Regions from separate parts of the Peribacillus sp. QJM3NY_7 genome, predicted to be linked through region 4. Evidence: predicted binding sites of a transcription regulator. Region 4 holds the regulator's gene; each other region holds the start of a gene.
The links. Region 4 encodes LexA, which represses DNA repair genes until DNA is damaged. Its sites were predicted from a motif close to CGAACATATGTTCG; they were not measured.
Positions count from the first base shown of each region.

Region 1: recA (recombinase RecA) is a predicted target of LexA. The motif match lies at 1,280-1,293, and genes of this name have one in related genera.
Region 2: AC0VX1_RS16845 (Y-family DNA polymerase) is a predicted target of LexA. The motif match lies at 3,021-3,034, and genes of this name have one in related genera.
Region 3: uvrB (excinuclease ABC subunit UvrB) is a predicted target of LexA. The motif match lies at 1,179-1,192, and genes of this name have one in related genera.

Region 1 is NZ_CM149663.1:1,788,459-1,793,361, reverse strand. Features, by position in the region: gene recA (recombinase RecA) at 88-1,134, opposite strand; gene AC0VX1_RS08730 (competence/damage-inducible protein A) at 1,483-2,715, opposite strand; gene pgsA (CDP-diacylglycerol--glycerol-3-phosphate 3-phosphatidyltransferase) at 2,739-3,323, opposite strand; gene AC0VX1_RS08720 (helix-turn-helix domain-containing protein) at 3,492-4,400, opposite strand; gene AC0VX1_RS08715 (DUF3388 domain-containing protein) at 4,409-4,903, opposite strand, start outside.
Region 2 is NZ_CM149663.1:3,524,180-3,529,082, reverse strand. Features, by position in the region: gene AC0VX1_RS16865 (MBL fold metallo-hydrolase) at 1-476, shown strand, start outside; gene AC0VX1_RS16860 (SDR family NAD(P)-dependent oxidoreductase) at 499-1,290, shown strand; gene AC0VX1_RS16855 (hypothetical protein) at 1,440-1,967, shown strand; gene AC0VX1_RS16850 (C40 family peptidase) at 2,014-2,673, opposite strand; gene AC0VX1_RS16845 (Y-family DNA polymerase) at 3,088-4,347, shown strand; gene AC0VX1_RS16840 (YolD-like family protein) at 4,375-4,707, shown strand.
Region 3 is NZ_CM149663.1:5,212,382-5,217,284, reverse strand. Features, by position in the region: gene AC0VX1_RS25295 (catalase) at 1-683, shown strand, start outside; gene AC0VX1_RS25290 (CsbA family protein) at 874-1,104, shown strand; gene uvrB (excinuclease ABC subunit UvrB) at 1,324-3,309, shown strand; gene uvrA (excinuclease ABC subunit UvrA) at 3,316-4,903, shown strand, end outside.
Region 4 is NZ_CM149663.1:2,074,946-2,079,848, forward strand. Features, by position in the region: gene AC0VX1_RS10010 (helix-turn-helix transcriptional regulator) at 1-218, shown strand, start outside; gene AC0VX1_RS10015 (esterase/lipase family protein) at 950-2,482, shown strand; gene lexA (transcriptional repressor LexA) at 2,961-3,584, opposite strand; gene yneA (cell division suppressor protein YneA) at 3,739-4,050, shown strand; gene AC0VX1_RS10030 (YneB family resolvase-like protein) at 4,070-4,726, shown strand; gene AC0VX1_RS10035 (DUF896 domain-containing protein) at 4,792-4,903, shown strand, end outside.

The sequences.
Region 1 (4,903 bases), 290 kb from region 4:
CCATTTAATCCGTTGAAAATTTCGCATTTTTCTTAAAATATACATAAAAGGCCTAAGCGAATAAGCTTAGGCCTTTTCCAAATATCATTAATCAAGCAATTCAAAATGCTCTTCTGTTTCATTTTCTTCTGGTGGTAATTCATGCTCTCCATCAAGATTATAGTGATTTCTGATTTTCTGAGAAATTTCCTGAGCGATATCCTGATTTTCTTTCAAGAACAGCTTCGCATTTTCACGGCCTTGTCCGACACGCTCTTCATTGTATGAATACCATGAGCCGCTTTTAAGGACGATATCAAGGTCTGCACCCATATCGATGATTTCACCTTCCTGTGAAATCCCTTGACCATACATGATGTCAACTTCTGCTTGGCGGAATGGTGGAGCAACCTTGTTTTTTACAACTTTGATTTTCGTTTTATTACCCACGATTTCATTACCTTGTTTTAATTGCTCCGCACGGCGCACTTCCAGACGAACAGTTGAATAGAACTTCAATGCCCGGCCTCCCGGAGTCGTTTCTGGATTCCCAAACATAACACCGATTTTTTCACGGACTTGGTTAATGAAAATGGCAATGGTATTTGATTTATTAATGGAACCAGACAGTTTTCTAAGTGCCTGAGACATCATCCGGGCTTGGAGACCCATATGGGAATCTCCCATTTCGCCTTCGATTTCAGCTTTAGGAACAAGTGCTGCCACCGAGTCAATGACAATGATATCTACCGCTCCGCTTCGAACTAGCGCTTCAGCGATCTCTAAGGCTTGTTCACCCGTATCAGGCTGTGAAAGCAGTAACTCATCGATATTCACACCAAGTTTTTCTGAATATGCTGGATCTAAAGCATGCTCGGCATCAATGAATGCAGCCGTCCCGCCAGTCTTTTGTACCTCTGCAATGGCATGTAATGCTACAGTCGTTTTACCGGAGCTTTCAGGTCCATATATCTCAATGACCCGGCCTCTTGGATATCCGCCTACTCCCAACGCTACGTCCAATGCTAAAGAACCGCTTGAGATCGTTGAAATCCTACGATCAGTCTGTTCCCCAAGTTTCATAATCGAACCTTTACCAAATTGTTTCTCAATTTGTTTTAACGCCATATCTAAAGCCGCTTGACGATCACTCACTTAATTTCCTCCTCTATATTCAACTAATCGGCTGTCCGATTAAAGGTGTACTTACGTTAGCAATTATTCGAGTTCAAGGTTTGTACCCTGTCTCAAAACCTATCTTTACTATATACTCTTTTTACTATTTTGCCAAGCAAAAAGTCGAACATTCATTCGTTTTTTTCTTTCGGGATATTCTTTGTAAAAAAGCGTTTTAGCTTAAGGAAATTTCCATTTCGCTTCACTTACTCCCTAAAAAATACATTTTTATTGAATTAACTTTTTTCTTTTTTCCCTATTTTTCAAGAAACAAACTTCTAAAACCAAATAAAAAGCAGAGCTGTATTAAAGCTCTGCTTATGGCGTTTATAAATCCCTTAATAGGTAATGACAGCCGTATTTCACACTCCGAATACGGTTTTGCGCCCTGCTACCGGAAAGATTCAACTCCTTGAAATGAGTGTTTCCATCGCGATAGGAAATGCCAATAAATACTGTACCAACAGGCTTGCCTTCTTGTTCATCCGGCCCTGCAACACCCGTAAAGCTTATGCCTACATCCGCATCGAGCTTACTCCGGACATTAGAGGCCATTTCCATTGCACACTCACCGCTGACCACCCCATACTCAGATATGGTATCATCACTGACGCCGAGGACATTGGACTTCGCATCATTCGTATAGCAGACCATTCCGCCCTTAAAGACTTTACCGGCGCCCGGGATGGTTGTCAGCTGTTCTTGGAACATCCCCCCGGTCAAGCTTTCAGCTGCCGCGATTGAAAGCTTGCGGACCGTTAATTCTTTTACAAGTTCCTTTATTAGCGAAGTATTATCACTTCCATAATGGAACTTGCCGACCCTGCCAAGAATTTCTTTTTCCGTTTCTAAAATAAGTTCTTCGCATTTTTCTTTGGAAGGGCCTTTGGCGGTGATCCTTAACGTCACTTCCCCTTCGGCTGCCAGCGGAGCGATTGTCGGATTCGTTTGATTGACAAGGAGATCTTCAATCACCGTTTCCAGTTCGGCTTCACCTATACCGTAGAACCGTAAAACCTTGGAATCGATCCGTTCATGCTTTTCCAATTTATTCATGATCTTTTCATAACCATAACTTAAAAACATCGGCTCCATTTCACTTGGTGGACCAGGCAGGAGCATATATGTAATCCCGGATTTGGACAAAACCATTCCTGGGGCCATGCCATGATCGTTTGCCAACACTTCACTGCCTTCTAAGACAAGGGCCTGCTTTTTGTTGTTTTCCGTCATCGGCCGTTCCCGTTTTTGGAAGTAAGCTTCAATGGATTGCAAAGCTTCATCATTAAAAACGAGCTTTTTCCCGATATGGCGAGCAATCGTTTCTTTCGTTAAGTCATCTTTGGTAGGACCAAGCCCACCAGTAAAAACAATCAAGTTCGCCCTCGATTCAGCGATTTCTATAGCTTGTTGTAATCGACGGTCGTTATCCCCGACCACAGTATGGTAAAAAACGTTGATCCCCATTTCCGCAAACTGCTGCGATAAGAATCTTCCATTAGTGTTATTGATTTGACCTAAAAGAAGCTCTGAGCCCACTGCAATGATTTCTGCATCCATCTTTTCAAAACCACCATTCGTTTTTACTTTGAATTAACAAATACTTCTTTGTTTTTTATAAAATAATCCAAACCTGACCAGATTGTAAAGATTAATGCAATCCATAATGCAATATTGGCAAATGGAAGTGAAATGAGGGCAAATGGAAGGTTATGCAGCAATAAAGCCGAAATAGAAACAATTTGTGCCCATGTTTTAATTTTACCTAACTGGTTCGCTGCAACCACTTCCCCTGTACCCGCTAACACCAAACGCAATCCAGTGACTGCAAACTCGCGACTTATGATCACGATGGCAATCCAAGATTGACCGTACATTAAATCCAGATCAACCAAAACGATTAAGGCAGCCGAAACAAGAAGTTTATCTGCCAATGGATCTAAAAATTTCCCTAAATCAGTAATCATATTATATTTTCTGGCAAAATGGCCATCGATCCAATCCGTAGTGGAAGCGATTATAAAGAGGATGGCTCCAGCCAGGTGTGCCACTGGCAAACTGTATTCTCCCCAAGTCAGAGTCCCCCATGAAAAAGGAACGAGCATGATGATTAAAAATACTGGTATTAAACAGATTCTTGCTACTGTAATCTTATTAGGCAGATTCAAAACTTTTACCTCCAAAATTTACGCCTGCCATTCGGGCCTGCGTCTTAGATCTAACATAATGCTTATATGTATAATTTAACTCAAAATCCAATCTTATATGCCGCCGAGTGGACCATTTTCCCGCCGCCTTACCATTAAATAGAGCAAAAATAGTCATCTATAAGATGACTATTCGGCTTTCGTAAATTGTATCGTAACCAATTGCGTATTCACTTCAGTCGGTGAAATGGAATACTCCAGCTTCTCATCATTCACATAAATCTCTGTTTCATATGCCCTGCCTATATTGATGACAGCTTCTTTTTCATTGGTGAAATCAATTACCTGGCTTTTGTCCTTTTCGATAGTGCCTTGGAAAAGTAATTTACCTTCACCATTTTTTATGCCGACCCATGGTGAGCCTTTGGAGGTCACCTTTAATTTAAAAGTATCGGTATTTTTTAATTCATACGTACTATTTTTACCGCTGGAACTTGTGACGGCAAGATTTTGCTCTTTCTCTTCATCTTTGACTGCTGTATCATCTTCATTCTTCTTTTCAGATGAATCTGATTTTTCTTCATTCTGTTTTTGGCCTGCATTCTCTTCTTCTTTGTTAAACTCTTCACTTTTATTGTAACCCACGGCATCGCTCTGTTTCGCGTCCTTTTTGTCCTCGTTATCCGGATTACTCATATAGTTCAATACCAGAACCCAAATCAATACGGCCGCACCAATGACTAAAACGGCAGCCAAGATCTTCGGTAACAATTCCACAACCTTTGAATCTCCTGCCGGAATGGTTTTCCGGGATTGGACCCGTGAAAGCTGTTCTGGCAATTCCTCACTATAGACCGATGGTATTTCACTCTTATATTGTTCGAAAATCTCTTCTGAATCCAGTCCGACCGCTTCACAATATTGCTTTATGAATGCCCGTACATAGAACTTTCCTGGCATCATACTGTAATTTCCCTCTTCAATGCCAATGAGGTAACGCTTTTGGATCTTCGTTAATTCCTGTAAATCTTCTAGGCTAAGACCTTTGGCTTCCCTAGCTTCCTTTAATCGATTACCCAACTCAGTCAAATAAAACACCTGCCATTTTAAAAGTCAAAGGAACCAAAATCGGACCCTGAAAACTGGTCTTTTTGGTCGACAACTTCATATGTTATTTCTTCTTCAGGATTGTTTCGCAATTCAATAATATAATCGAAGTCTTCGAGGGTATACTCCGTATTTTGGACAAAAACATCCGGATGTTCGATTACTTTGACAGCATCAAGCCTCATTATTTCACGAATCAACTGCCAATGACGCTCATTTGCACGGCGAGTGGAAACAATTCCATCTAAAATGAACAAATTATCATTATTATATTCATCCTCAATAAGCTGGCTGCGGATAGTCTGCTTTAAAAGGGTCGATGACACAAACAACCATCTCTTATTAGCACAAACACTCGATGCCACGATAGATTCAGTTTTTCCGACACGGGGCATCCCTCGGATCCCGATCAATTTATGACCTTCCTGTTTAAATAGCTCGGCCAGGAAATCGACAAGCAAGCCTAGTTCATCACGAACAAACCTAAAAGTGTT
Region 2 (4,903 bases), 1.4 Mb from region 4:
CAGGGCATGCGCAAAGCCATTTATCTTTTTACCGGGAAAGTGACGGGGTCATGATCGCTGGCGATCACTTGCTTGCCAAGATTTCACCTAACCCATTAATGGAACCACCTTTACTCCCTGGAGGCATGAGGCCTCGTCCGTTACTGCAATATAATGCATCACTTCAAAAATTATTGGATTTCCCCATATCCACTGTTTACTCAGGACATGGATCTGAAGTGGCAGGAGATGCAGTTGCAGACTTGATTCAATATAGATTCGATCGGCAGCATAACCGTGCCATGCAGGTGAAAAGCATGCTTCAAGATAAGCCTTTATCTGTCTTTGAAGTGTGTCAGCAGTTGTTTCCGAAAGTATACCTTCAGGAAGTGGGCCTGACACTTTCGGAAACGGTCGGTCAGCTGGACTATTTAGAAGACTTGGGTGAAGTCCAAACAGAAATCCAATCAGGGGTCATTCTGTATTCAATCGCTTAATGTTCGAAGGAGGCCGCTTTTTTTGAATAAGTTACAAGGTAAAGTTATTGTTATTACCGGTGCTTCCGGAGGGATTGGCAAGGAAGTTGCCATTCAAAGTGCAAAACAGGGAGGCCGTCTCGTCCTCTTGGCCAGAAGCATGGATAAATTACTGCTGCTAAAGAATGAACTGATCGCCCAATATGGGATTGATGCATATGCCTATAAGCTTGATGTTGCAGACACTGATCAGGTGACGAATGTTTTTAATGACATCCATGAGCAAATAGGTGAAGTGGATGTGTTGGTCAACAATGCTGGTTTCGGCACGTTTAAAGAAGCGCAGGATACGGAATTAAATGAAACGAAAGCAATGTTTGCTGTCAACGTCATTGGCTTAATGGCCTGCACAAAGCTGGTTCTGCCGTATATGAAGCAGAGAAAATCCGGGCATATCATCAATATCGCTTCACAGGCCGGTAAAATCGCCACTCCTAAATCAACATTGTACTCTTCTACCAAGTTCGCAGTTCTTGGCTATTCAAACGCACTTCGGCTCGAAGTGATGGAAGATCATGTTTTTGTGACCACAGTCAATCCTGGCCCTATAGAAACGAATTTCTTTAACATTGCGGATGAATCAGGTACATACTTAAAGAACGTTGAAAAATTCATGCTTAAGCCTGGAGATGTCGCTGCTAAAATCGTAGCGGCGATGCTGACCAACAAGAGGGAAATCAATCTCCCTGGCTGGATGAATTTAGCTGGGAAATGGTATAACATGTTTCCGAAGATCACCGAAACTTTAGGAAAAAAAGCATTTTTTAAAAAGTAGGCTAGTCTTTCGATTCCAGGTGAAAATTGGTCCAATAATAGGTAAAGGGGAATGTCGATGACATTCCCCTTTTGAATTAAGCGAAGTTATCATATGAATGGGTAACTATTTCATGGGGAATCCGTCTATTTCTATTAGGAGGGATTTTCATGAAGATGATTGTAAACCTTTATATATATTTATTCGTCGCCTTTATACTGGGCAGCTGTCAATCCCCCGATTGGAACATGGATGAATCCATTGATAAAGGGGAAGAAGGTTTCATTACGGATCTTGACGATAAGAGGATTTTGATTAAAGGGACGTACTATAAGGTGACCAATGATACATATATTCAAGATCAACATGGTAATGACCTTGATTATTCCGAACTGGAAATCGGGATGAAAGGGAAACCATGGCACCGGGGCGGGGTGAAGAAATCATTTCCTGGGAAAGCGGAAGCGGAATTGATTCTGGTTTTGACGGATGAAAACAGCTTAGCCGAACAAAGGGCGGTCATTGCTGCTCTCGATCATGTCAGCAAAGCGGAAAGTCAGCGATTCATGGTTCTCGAAGTCGTCCATTTACCCTCAGAGCATGTTTATAATATCGAAATGATGAATCGTTCCAACTTGGATTCTTCATTCATTGTGACTGTTGAGGATGTAACGGATGAAATATTATATATAAAATAAAACAACCGGACTGAATCACTTTGAAATTCTGTCCGGCTGTTTTATTTTATAAAGTTTTCGCACCTAAATATTTTGGTTTCCAATAAGAATTATCCATATCCGTGATGGTTATTCCTTTAGAAGACGTAGCACTAATGAATTGGCCATTTCCGATATAGATCCCAACATGGGATACTCCTGTTCTTCCAGAAGAAGTATCAAAGAATACAAGATCACCCTTAGCTGGTGAAGATACTTTTAAACCCGTATTGGAATAGAGCAAGGATGTTGTACGCGGTAAGGTAATTCCTTGGGATTTCTGGAATACGTAATAGACGAAGCCTGAGCAGTCAAATCCAGTTGGTGTTGTTCCGCCCCATTTGTAGGGTTTGCCTATTAAGGTTTTTGCATAGCTGATCAAGCTAGTATTATTGACTTTATAAACACCAAGCGCATTAAATGTGTTACGGCCGGCAATTCCGTCGGCAGTCAACCCTTTGGCTTTTTGGAATTTTTTTACTGCTGATACAGAATAGGTGCCGTAATATGTAGTCAGTGAACCTGAATATGTGAAATAACCTTTGGTTTTTAATAGTTGTTGTAGTTGTTTGACATCACTATGTGTCATTCCGGGTCTGAGGGTTTGGTCTCCAATATTGGCAAAGGCTTGCAGTGGGGTTAGCATCATGGCAGATGCAACAGCAGCTGAAGCGATCCATTTCTTCATAATTTTCATTTCCTCTCTATCTATCTCTCTATTATTTCTTAACAATATTATCCTACAATACCATTATGACAAATAGACATAATTTTGGTTACAGTTTCATTACAAAAAATGAGCATTAAGACTGGCTTCCAAGTAGACGAAAGTCTGTTGAAAAGGATGGAGGGATTTTAAAAAATCGAGCATATGGACCTACTTAAAATTATTCAAGCTACCAATTAATCTTTTTCAAAAAAACAATCTGGATACTCAGTTTAAATTTGGTATTTTATCCATTTTTAGTATCCATTATATTTTTCAAGGAAATTACAATAAAAAGTAGAAATTTGTATGAAAACTTCCATTGAATAAGAACGTATATTCGGTTAAAGTTATGAATATAATAAAGCGAACGTATATTCTTGTTAGGGTGAAGAAATGATGGATTATGGGACGATGCCGAAACAATCAATTATGTGTATCGATATGAAAAGTTTTTATGCAAGCTGTTCAGCGGTCATGCTTGGTCTGGACCCGCTTGATTGTTATTTGGCGGTGGTTGGTGATTTGGAGAGGACAGGGAGCATTGTGCTCGCGGCTTCTCCAAAGATGAAGAAGGAATTTGGCATCAAGACAGGTTCGCGGATGTTTGAGATCCCGAATGACCCGAGGATTGTCGTCGTTGAACCTAAAATGGCGACTTATTTAAGGGTTTCGACGGAAATCACCCGCTTGTTCAACCGTTATGTGCCAAAAGAAGCGATTCACGTATATAGTGTGGACGAAAGTTTTGTGAAAGTCGATGGTGCTGCTTCTTTATGGGGAGATGCCCGCATGATAGCTGAAAAGATAAAAGATGAAATTGAACGGGAATTACAGCTCCCCTGTGCCATTGGAATTGGACCGAATATGCTCATGGCAAAACTTTGCCTTGATTTGGAAGCCAAACATAAAGGTATTGCGGAATGGAAGTATGAGGATGTGCCAAGCAAACTTTGGCCGATTTCCCCGCTTCGTGAAATGTGGGGGATCGGCAGGCGCGTAGAAAAAACCCTTCATGGAATGGGGATATTTACGGTTGGGCAGCTTGCCAATTATGATCTTGAATTACTTGAAGCGAAGTTTGGAATTATGGGCAATCAGCTTTACCACCATGCCTGGGGAATAGATTTATCCGATATGGGGGCAGCGATCATCGAAGGGCAGGTCAGCTTCGGCAAAAGTCAAATCCTGCTGCGGGATTATAAGGATGAGCATGAGGTAAAGCAGGTCATGCTGGAAATTTGCGAAGAAGTTGGAAGAAGGGCACGCACCCATCGTAAGGCAGGAAGAACGGTGAGCCTAGGCATTGGTTACAGCAAGGATGAGTTTGGCGGAGGTTTCCATCGTTCGCGTTCGATTAACGAACCGACCAACATCACGATGGAGTTATATAAAGTTTGCCTGGAGCTTTTCCATGAGAACTATAAGCAAAAAACGGTTCGAAGCATAGAGGTCAGACTCTCGAATATTGTGGATGATAATGAAATGCAGCTGACTCTATTTGATGCTTCGCGCTGGAAGAAGCGGGAATTGAGTTACACGGTTGATCGAATCCGCCACAAATATGGAGCCAAATCGTTATTGCGTGCCGTTTCGTATACAGAAGCAGGTACAGCCGTATACCGAAGCAAGCTGCTTGGTGGGCATAAGGCGTAAGGCTGACTTTGAAAGGAGGGAAAAGAAATGATTCGTGATCGCGGCCGTATCAAATGGACATCGATGATGTTGCCGGAACATGTGAAGATGCTCCGTGATTGGGCGGTGGAGGATGGCTATGAAACGAAGCGCATCCTGGATGAACAGCAACTGGAAGAAATGAATGCGGTAATGGGGGAAGCGATGGAGGAAAGAAAGGATGTCACGATTGCTCATTATGAAGGAAACCGGTATCAGCTGTTAATCGGCAGGATCCATTATTATAATGAGCTCACCCAAAAGCTTCATATCGTTGACCGGTTTGAGCAGGCTCACTATATCAGGCTTTCCGATATAGCGGATGTAAGGATAATGGAATGATGAGCGGAAGGGCTGTTCCCCAAGGGACAGCCTTTCAAACGGCATCGTGATGAAAGGTATCACGGAGGAGTATGAGAATCGGCATTTGTTAGCACCGTCAATGAAGAAAGTGATTTTCGTGTCGGCTGACGCTTGTAAAGGAGGCAGTTTCTTTAACAGAAACGTTTTTATCGTTTATAATGGGGGAATGCAAAGA
Region 3 (4,903 bases), 2.4 Mb from region 4:
AAGATGAGTTCCCATGGCTGCATGTCGGTACGATGGTATTGAATAAAAACCCTGAAGACTATTTCACTGAAGTCGAACAGGCTGCATTCGGAACCGGTGTCCTAGTGGATGGACTGGATTTTTCTGATGACAAGATGTTACAGGGACGTACATTCTCTTATTCCGATACACAGCGTCACCGTGTTGGCGCTAATTATTTGCAACTGCCGATCAATGCTCCAAAGAAACGAACTGCCACGAATCAGACTGGCGGACAGATGCAATATGAAGTTGGCAGAGGCAGCCAAAGCCCCCACATCAACTACGAACCATCCACTGTCGGCGGCTTGAAGGAAGCCAATCAAACGGGCAAAGAGTATACACCTATGGTGGAAGGGAAACTTGTCCGTGAGACAATCGATCGCCAAAACAATACGAAACAGGCCGGGGAAACGTACCGGGAATTCGAGGATTGGGAAAAAGACGATTTAATTTCCAATTTAGTGGCGGCATTGGCTCCTGCCGACAAACGCATTCAGGAAAAAATGATAGCACTTGCCGAAGAGGCCGATGAGGAGTATGGCCGCAGGTTGAAAGAGGGACTGGCCGCGGCCTCCGAACATACGGAATCTTCAAAACCACTGGGTGGGACGGATAACCCTGAGGAAGCCGTTAGAAAAGGACATGGAGCGGATCCATATTGATTGAACTGAAAAGAAGCAAACTTCCTTATAAAGGGGTTTGCCTCTTTTTTTTATGGGCATAATTAATGGATGTGTGGATGCTCTTCCAAGGATGCCTTTTTAAAATCAAGCAGGAAATTGATTGGCAAAAAACTTCATAATCATTTAAACTGAAACTACTCTATTTTTCTCTTATAAAGGAGATGAAAAAATGATTAAAATTCTTTCTGCCCTTTTCCTTCCTTGTCTACTTGTCATGCTATTTTCAAGAGTCACCTATAACAATGTCGTAGGCCTTGTTTTAACTGTTGCCTTGATTACAGCTTCCGCATATAAAGGTTATACGCATACAAACTTATTGATCATCGTCGATGCCTTATCCCTGACAGTGGGATTTTGGTTATCAAAAAGAATGATGAAACGTACATCCAAGAGCGCCTGACATCAAAGGTGCTTTTTTTGTACTCATACTTGTCATTCCCCTCAACACATCATGAAGTTCATTAAAACAAAAATCGAATGGATGTTCGCTTATTGCTGGTTTGTTTTAAGGCTATTGTGGTAGAATGTGTATATATGCTTTATTAAACCGGAATAAATAGAAGGGATATAGGCATGTCCCGTTTTCATATAAAAATATTTCAATAGGAGGCCATGCTTGGTGAAGGATAAGTTTGAGTTAGTCTCAAAATACTCTCCTCAAGGAGATCAGCCGGCAGCAATTGAAATGCTGGTCGAAGGGATTAAGGAAGGCAAGGAAATGCAGACGCTATTGGGGGCAACGGGTACAGGGAAAACGTTCACCGTTTCCAATGTGATCCAAAAGATCAATAAACCGACTCTTGTCATTGCCCACAATAAAACGTTGGCAGGGCAGCTTTACAGTGAGTTCAAAGAGTTCTTCCCTAATAATGCCGTCGAATACTTCGTTAGCTATTATGATTACTACCAGCCAGAGGCTTATGTTCCATCCACGGATACATTCATCGAAAAAGATGCAAGCATCAATGATGAAATCGATAAACTGCGTCACTCGGCCACATCATCTTTGTTCGAAAGGAAAGATGTCATTATCATTGCCAGTGTTTCGTGCATATATGGACTCGGTTCTCCTGAAGAGTACCGGGAGATGGTCGTTTCCCTCCGAACTGGCATGGAAATAGACCGGAATGCCTTGCTGCACAGACTCGTGGATATTCAATATGAGAGGAATGATATTGCTTTCCAACGGGGGACCTTCCGCGTTCGCGGCGACGTCGTCGAAATTTTCCCGGCCTCTCGTGATGAACATTGTGTACGGGTCGAGTTTTTCGGGGATGAGATCGACCGTATCCGTGAAGTCGATGCCCTGACCGGTGAAATTACCGGTGAACGGGAACATATCGCCATTTTCCCGGCTTCCCACTTCGTAACCCGCGAAGAGAAAATGCGGATAGCCATTCAAAATATCGAAACGGAACTGGAAGAGAGACTGAAGGAATTAAGGGAAGATGAAAAGCTCCTTGAAGCACAGCGCTTGGAGCAGCGGACCCGCTATGATTTGGAAATGATGCGGGAAATGGGCTTTTGTTCTGGGATCGAGAACTATTCCCGCCATTTGACGCTTCGTCCCTCAGGTGCGACACCATACACTTTAATAGATTACTTTCCAGAGGATTTCCTATTGGTCGTGGATGAATCACATGTAACCCTTTCGCAAATCCGCGGAATGTTCAATGGAGATCAGGCGCGGAAGCAAGTGCTCGTCGACCATGGCTTCCGTCTGCCGTCTGCGAAAGATAACCGCCCGCTAAGATTTGAAGAATTTGAAAAAAAGGTCCATCAATCCATATTCGTTTCGGCAACTCCGGGACCATATGAACTCGAACATACACCAGAAATGGTTCAGCAAATCATCCGTCCTACCGGATTGCTGGATCCGACGGTAGAAGTGCGGCCGATTGAAGGGCAGATAGATGACCTGATCGGTGAAATACAGGAGCGCGTCAAAAATAACGAGCGTGTACTCATAACGACCTTGACGAAAAAGATGTCTGAAGATTTAACTGATTATTTAAAGGAAATCGGCATCAAGGTCCAATATCTTCATTCGGAAGTGAAGACCTTGGAAAGGATAGAAATCATCCGGGAACTCCGAATGGGCAAATATGATGTACTCGTTGGGATCAACCTTTTAAGGGAAGGCCTGGATATTCCGGAAGTGTCGTTAGTGACCATTCTGGATGCCGATAAGGAAGGGTTCCTTCGCTCGGAACGTTCGCTTATTCAAACGATGGGCCGTGCAGCCCGTAATGCCAACGGCCATGTCATCATGTATGCAGACCGCATCACGAATTCGATGGAAATTGCCATCAATGAAACGAGGCGGCGCCGTGAAATCCAGGAGAAGTATAATGAAGAGCATGGAATAATGCCTCAAACCATTCAAAAGGATATCCGTGACTCCATAAGGGCGACGCATGTAGCCGAAGAAGGCGAAGAGTATAAGGAAGATCTTGCACCAAGCCTTGCGAAGCTCCCTAAAAAAGAGCGTTTAAAAGTGATGGCAAGCATGGAAAAAGAAATGAAGGAAGCGGCAAAGGCACTGGACTTCGAGCGAGCTGCCGAGCTGCGTGATTTATTACTAGAGTTAAAAGCGGAAGGGTGACGAAACATGGCAATGGATAAAATTGTGATAAAAGGCGCCAGGGCCAACAATTTAAAGAATATTGATATCACGATACCGAGAGACAAACTTGTTGTGCTTACCGGATTATCCGGATCTGGAAAGTCTTCCTTGGCTTTTGATACGATTTATGCAGAAGGGCAAAGACGTTATGTGGAATCACTGTCCGCTTATGCTCGTCAATTCTTAGGCCAAGTGGATAAACCGGATGTCGATGCGATCGAAGGCTTGTCACCAGCCATTTCCATAGACCAGAAAACGACCAGTCGGAATCCTCGTTCAACTGTAGGGACTGTTACGGAGATCTATGATTATTTAAGGCTGTTATTTGCACGGGTCGGCAGGCCGACCTGTCCGATCCATAATATTGAAATCACCTCACAAACGATCGAACAGATGGTGGACCGCATTCTTGATTACCCTGAGAGAACCAAGCTTCAAGTATTGGCACCGCTCGTCTCAGGCAGAAAAGGGACGCATGCGAAGGTTTTGGAGGATGTTAAGAAACAAGGTTATGTCCGCATTCGTGTGAACGGGGAAATGCATGATCTCAGTGAGGAAATCACTCTCGAAAAAAATAAGAAACATTCGATTGAAGTCATCATTGACCGGATCGTCATTAAAGAGGGGATCATGGCCAGGCTTGCAGATTCATTGGAAAGTGCTTTACAGCTTGGCGAAGGCAAAGTCATCATTGACGTAATGGGTGAGGAAGAGCTGCTTTTCAGTGAACATCATGCTTGTCCATACTGCGGATTTTCGATTGAAGAGTTAGAGCCGAGGATGTTTTCCTTCAATAGCCCGTTCGGGGCCTGTCCGGATTGTGATGGCTTGGGGGCGAGGCTTGAGGTGGACCGTGATCTCGTCATCCCGAATAACGAATTAAGCCTCCGTCAACATGCGATTGCGCCATGGGAGCCGACGAGTTCTCAATATTATCCTCAGCTCCTTGAAGCGGTAGCCAACCATTATGGAATAGATATGGATGTGCCCGTTAAAGATTTACCGGAAGAGAAGATGGATAAGGTCTTGCTTGGTTCAGGTAAAGATAAGATATATTTCCGTTATAAAAATGATTTTGGAAGAGTGCAAGAAGGATATATTCCATTTGAAGGAGTTTTAAGAAACATCGAAAGGCGCTTCAGGGAGACGAGTTCAGACTATATTCGTGAGCAAATGCAGAAATACATGTCAGAACATCACTGTCCAACCTGTAAGGGTCACCGTTTGAAGAAAGAGAGTCTTTCCGTGCTCATTCAAGGGGTCCATATAAGTGAAACGACAGCTTTATCAGTGGAAGATGCGTTAGTATTTTTCGATGAGCTTGATTTGACTGAAAAGGAAGCGGCAATTGCGAGATTGATTTTACGTGAAATTCGTGAGCGGCTCGGTTTCCTGGCTAATGTAGGTTTGGAATATTTGACGTTGAGCAGGGCAGCGGGAACATTATCCGGCGGTGAAGCGCAGCGTATAAGATTGGCGACGCAGATTGGTTCCCGTTTAACTGGAGTCCTCTATATTTTGGATGAACCTTCAATAGGGCTGCATCAGAGGGATAACGACCGTTTGATCGAAA
Region 4 (4,903 bases):
GCGTTAAGTTCACACTTAAACAAGCCAGGAAGTATAAAGGATTAACTCAAGATGAAATGGCTAAAGTGCTGAAGATGGCCAAGAGGACTTACATTGACTATGAGCAATATAAGATTCCTTTGCGAATCGATAAGGCTTATTTATTTGCTGAATGTGTAGGATTCTCGATTGACGATATCATTTTTTTTGACCCTAACCTACACTTTAAATGTAGTTAAAACTTCAATTGAACCAGCATTTCCTCAACAGAGTGGCCATTTGAATCCATACAATCCTGACTTCCATAGGACAAGATTCAAGTAACGATGGAAAGGGGGAACAAAGAGGAAAGGGAAAATAATTCTTTTGAAGTTGCATAGGAGCTGCTGACATTAGAACATTTGTAAAATACGTGTATGGAGTAAAAGGTGTACAAATCCAATCTTCTTGTGCAAATATACGATTGTTACTGAGATTCCAATAATGACAGCCAATTGCCGTTAAAGAAAATTATTTACTTAATGTTTAGGGCGGACTTCTGAACACCATGAATAGGAGCAAATGGACAATGGCAAATTCGAAGGAAAAGTTAATCTGGATGAACAAGCCCTTATCCTATGCAGGATAAGGGCTTGTTCTCTATTTTCGTGAATTGGCAGCATTCCGTTTTCTCCAAAGCACGTCTTCATAAAATGAAAAAGACACATACATAAATGAATGGAAGTCAAATCTTCATACTTTTTCTCTATTATAAATGAAACTTCTTCTAGTTTTTTTCTCCCATCTTTATGAAGATAGCAGGTAATGGTATGCAAAAGTACAATTATATACTAATGAAGGCTATGGAAGCTGGGCATTGGTAATTGGATGAGTTCAAAAAAATTCCAGATGATATTGGAGGAGATAACCCTTGAAAAGGAATGTAATCAATTATGTCGTTTTTCTTGTGCTCATTCTAACCATATTATTTATGGCAAAGCCAGACATTTCCTCAGCAGGAAAATTGAAACCGCCCTCCGAAACTTTCAGTCCAGGGGATTGGTTTCTTGGAAGTATTCCTCCCAATCTTGATACAAACAAACCACCGATCGTGTTTGTTCAAGGGAAAAACGGCAGTTCAACCAGCTGGTATGGCGAAACGGAATATCATGGTGTCAATGATATGTATACCAAAGCGTATGAAGCTGGCTACCAAACGGTTTTTGTTCAGCTTCATGATTCAGCTGGAAATGGGTCAGTGAGCCAATATGCCAATGGAAGGCTTTTAGCTCAAATGCTTTCAGAAATCAGTAACCATTTCGGGGGCAAAAAAGTAAATATTATAGCGCACAGCAAAGGGGGCCCAGACACCCAAGCGGCTCTAGTCCACTATGGAGCACATCAATATGTTGGAAGGGTGATCACTTTAGCCTCCCCACATCATGGTTCTCACTTAGCTGATTTGGCTTATAGCTGGTATGCGGGCTGGCTTGGTTCCTTATTAGGTCAAAAAGATGAGGGAACTTATTCTTTACAAGTTGGTAAAATGGCTGAATTTCGTTCTGTCACGGATAACCATGTCAACTCTCGTAAAAACTTGTATTTCACTGTGGCAGGTATGAACAGAGGCCCGGTACTATCAGCCTTATCAATGGGGGGACAATATTTATCATCATATGGCGAAAATGATGGACTGGTGAATGTATGGAGTACAAAAATACCCTATGCAACACATTTATTTTCGGATCCCAACTTTGATCACGACAATATTCGAGTTGGCTCGGCTGTATTTTCAAGAATTGAACCCTATTTAAAAAGCACATCCACCGCTGGGATTCCTGCATATCATGTCAATTATAAAGAACGAGTCGAAGATGATGTCATTACAACCGCACTCGCTCAAACCGTTCTGGGTGATGTCCTGAAACAAAATGTCTGGGTCGAACAAAGCTTCCATGTAAATGAAGCTGCCCCAGGTAATTTAAGCATATATACAGCCTCAAATGATGTCGAGGTTGAATTGATTTCTCCATCCAATAAAAAGTATTCACCTTCCTTAAAGGTTCATTCAGCAAAAAATGAAACTTCCTTTTTTAATGGTGCAACCATCCAATCATTCTACAGAAATAACCTTGAAATTGGTGACTGGAAAGTACGAATGAAGACTAAATCGCCAAAAGACGCCTTCCTGTTCACAGCACAATTTAACGAAAAGAATCCCATTACATTAAGTATGGCCGGTAAAGTTAAGCAAAAAGATGCAAAATTTTTAATAAAGAATCCAATGAATGATAAAAAAAGACCAATCAGTACAACATTTTTGGTTCATCTGATAGATGAAACCGGTAATGAAATTAGTGAAAAAAACTCAATTAAGGCAATGGATACTGAAAATTTTACTGGCACCCTTCCAGAAGTACCTAAGTCAGGTGTTTATAATGTAACAATAGATGTTAAGGAAAAAAATGTGGATGGTACTGAAAGAACCCGGACGCTGATTCGTTCGGTCTATATTGAGAAATAACGAAATGCCTTCTCTTAGTTGAGGAGGCATTATTTTGATGGTAGGGCTAACTAGGGAGATGGTAATTCAGCCAATGGAAACAGCCAGGTCGTAATTACTTATTGAAGTATTAATTCAACGGGTCTCTGATGGATATGGTTGGAAGTTTGTTATCAGGGGAAAATAAATATATGTATTTTTTTCCCTGCACTTGCAAATGCTTGTCAACAAGTGCAGATTCAACAGTGGAATGACTTGGTCGATCTAAACCTTATTAAAGGGGGATTTTAAATCCTCTTTTTTTTATTTCAATGAGCTTTTTTCCAAAGTACATATTACCAGAAAGGCGATAGTATAACTTTCATCCCTTATAAAGGATGTATAAATTCCCATGAAACTAGATTCTATTAAAAAATATTTCAATATCTACTCTTCCATATGCATATTGAGAGAATTCTGGACATAAATTAAACAAACAAAAAAAGCGCGGGAAGCGCTTTTAGTGTATTTGTCTATATAAGCCTATTACTTTTCCAAGTATCGAAACATCTCGTAAAATAATTGGTTCCATATTTGAGTTCTCAGGCTGAAGCCTTATGTAATCCGGTTCCTTAAAGAATCGTTTTACAGTGGCTTCATCATCTTCCGTCATCGCCACGACGATATCTCCATTATTGGCACTGCTTTGTTGTTTCACGATGACATAATCTCCATCATGAATTCCAGCTTCTATCATACTTTCACCCATGATTTCCAGCATGAATACATGGTCATCATGTGGAACCATGCTTTCGGGAAGCGGAAAGTATTCTTCAATGTTCTCAATGGCCGTTATCGGCATGCCCGCTGTTACTTTTCCAAGTAACGGCACGTTCACGACATTGACTTTGGGAATATTGTTCGCTTCCTCCAAATTCATTATTTCAATGGCCCTTGGCTTGGTTGGGTCACGTCTAATAAGGCCTTTACTTTCCAGGCGGGATAAATGTCCGTGTACTGTTGAACTTGATGCAAGTCCCACTGCTTCGCCAATCTCCCGTACGGAAGGCGGATACCCTTTTTGGCGGACCTCTTCTTTAATGAAATCAAGAATATCTTGCTGCCGTTTTGATAGTTTTGTCATTTGTGCACCTCTTCCCCAATGTTCTTTGCTACATTATAGCATGGCCCCCATCTCTATACAAACATAAGTTCGAATTTGTTGTTGACTGAAACAAACGTTCGTATTATAATTTGATCATAACATACGAACGAACATTCGCTTTGGAGGGATTATCATGAAAAAATTATACAAAAATTATATTTATACGATTCTATTAGCGGGATCAGTATTCATCTTTTCAATTTTATTCTCTTGTACATTGAACAATGATCAAAAAAAGGATTTCCTTTCTATAGAAGTAAGCGAGGGTGACACCCTATGGGGAATTGCCGAAGAATATGAAGAATCAAATTTGACAAAAAAAGAATTCATTGGTTGGATAGAAGAGAATAATGGAGTCAGTGCGGATTCGATAAAGCCTGGACAAGTCATTGTCATACCGGTTAAAGGGGAAGAACTTGTCCAGAATTTGGCCAGTGAGCAGTAAGTAGTAAAGGTAGGGTATTATGAAGGCGGTAATCTATTGTAGGGTCAGCACCGAAAAAGAGTCACAGGAAACATCATTGGCAAGGCAGGAAGATGAATTAGTCAAATTGGCTGAAAAGATGGATGTGGAAGTTGTCTCCATTATAAAAGAACAGGCAAGTGGTTATGAGTTGAATCGGGATGGCATTTTTGACATGCTCGAACTATTTAAAACCAAAGAAGCTGAAGTGCTATTAATCCAGGATGAAACAAGACTGGGAAGAGGGAATGCCAAAATAGCCCTTTTCCATGTCATCCTTAAAGAAGATGTGAAAATTTATACGCTCTCACACGATGGGGAGCTGGAGTTATCGGATTCGGATGCCATGGTCATTCAGATAGTGGGCATTGTAGAAGAATATCAAAGGAAACTACATAATCTTAAAATAAAGCGCGGAATGATGAGAGCCGTTGAAAAAGGGTACCGTCCTCAAAAAAATCTTCAGAATCAAAGGAATTCCACTGGAAGGGACCGTATGGAGATTCCTATTGAAGAAATTATTAAACTGCGTGCCAATGGGTTAACATTCTCAGAAATCGCAGCCACATTAAGGGGCTTTGGATACAATGTATCTAAGGCTACTGTGAACAGGCGTTTTCTCGAACATCAAATGAATACAAAGGAAAGTAAATCATAGAACTTGTAATTTCGCTTTTTTTTTAATACCATGACAATATCCGCAGATTATGAAGGAGCGAAATTATGTTATCAAAAGAAAAAATAGCCCGTATAAATGAACTTTCTAAAAAGGCAAAGGGTGAAGGCTTGACGGAAGTTGAAGCGAAAGAGCAAACCCAATTGAGAAGTGAGTATT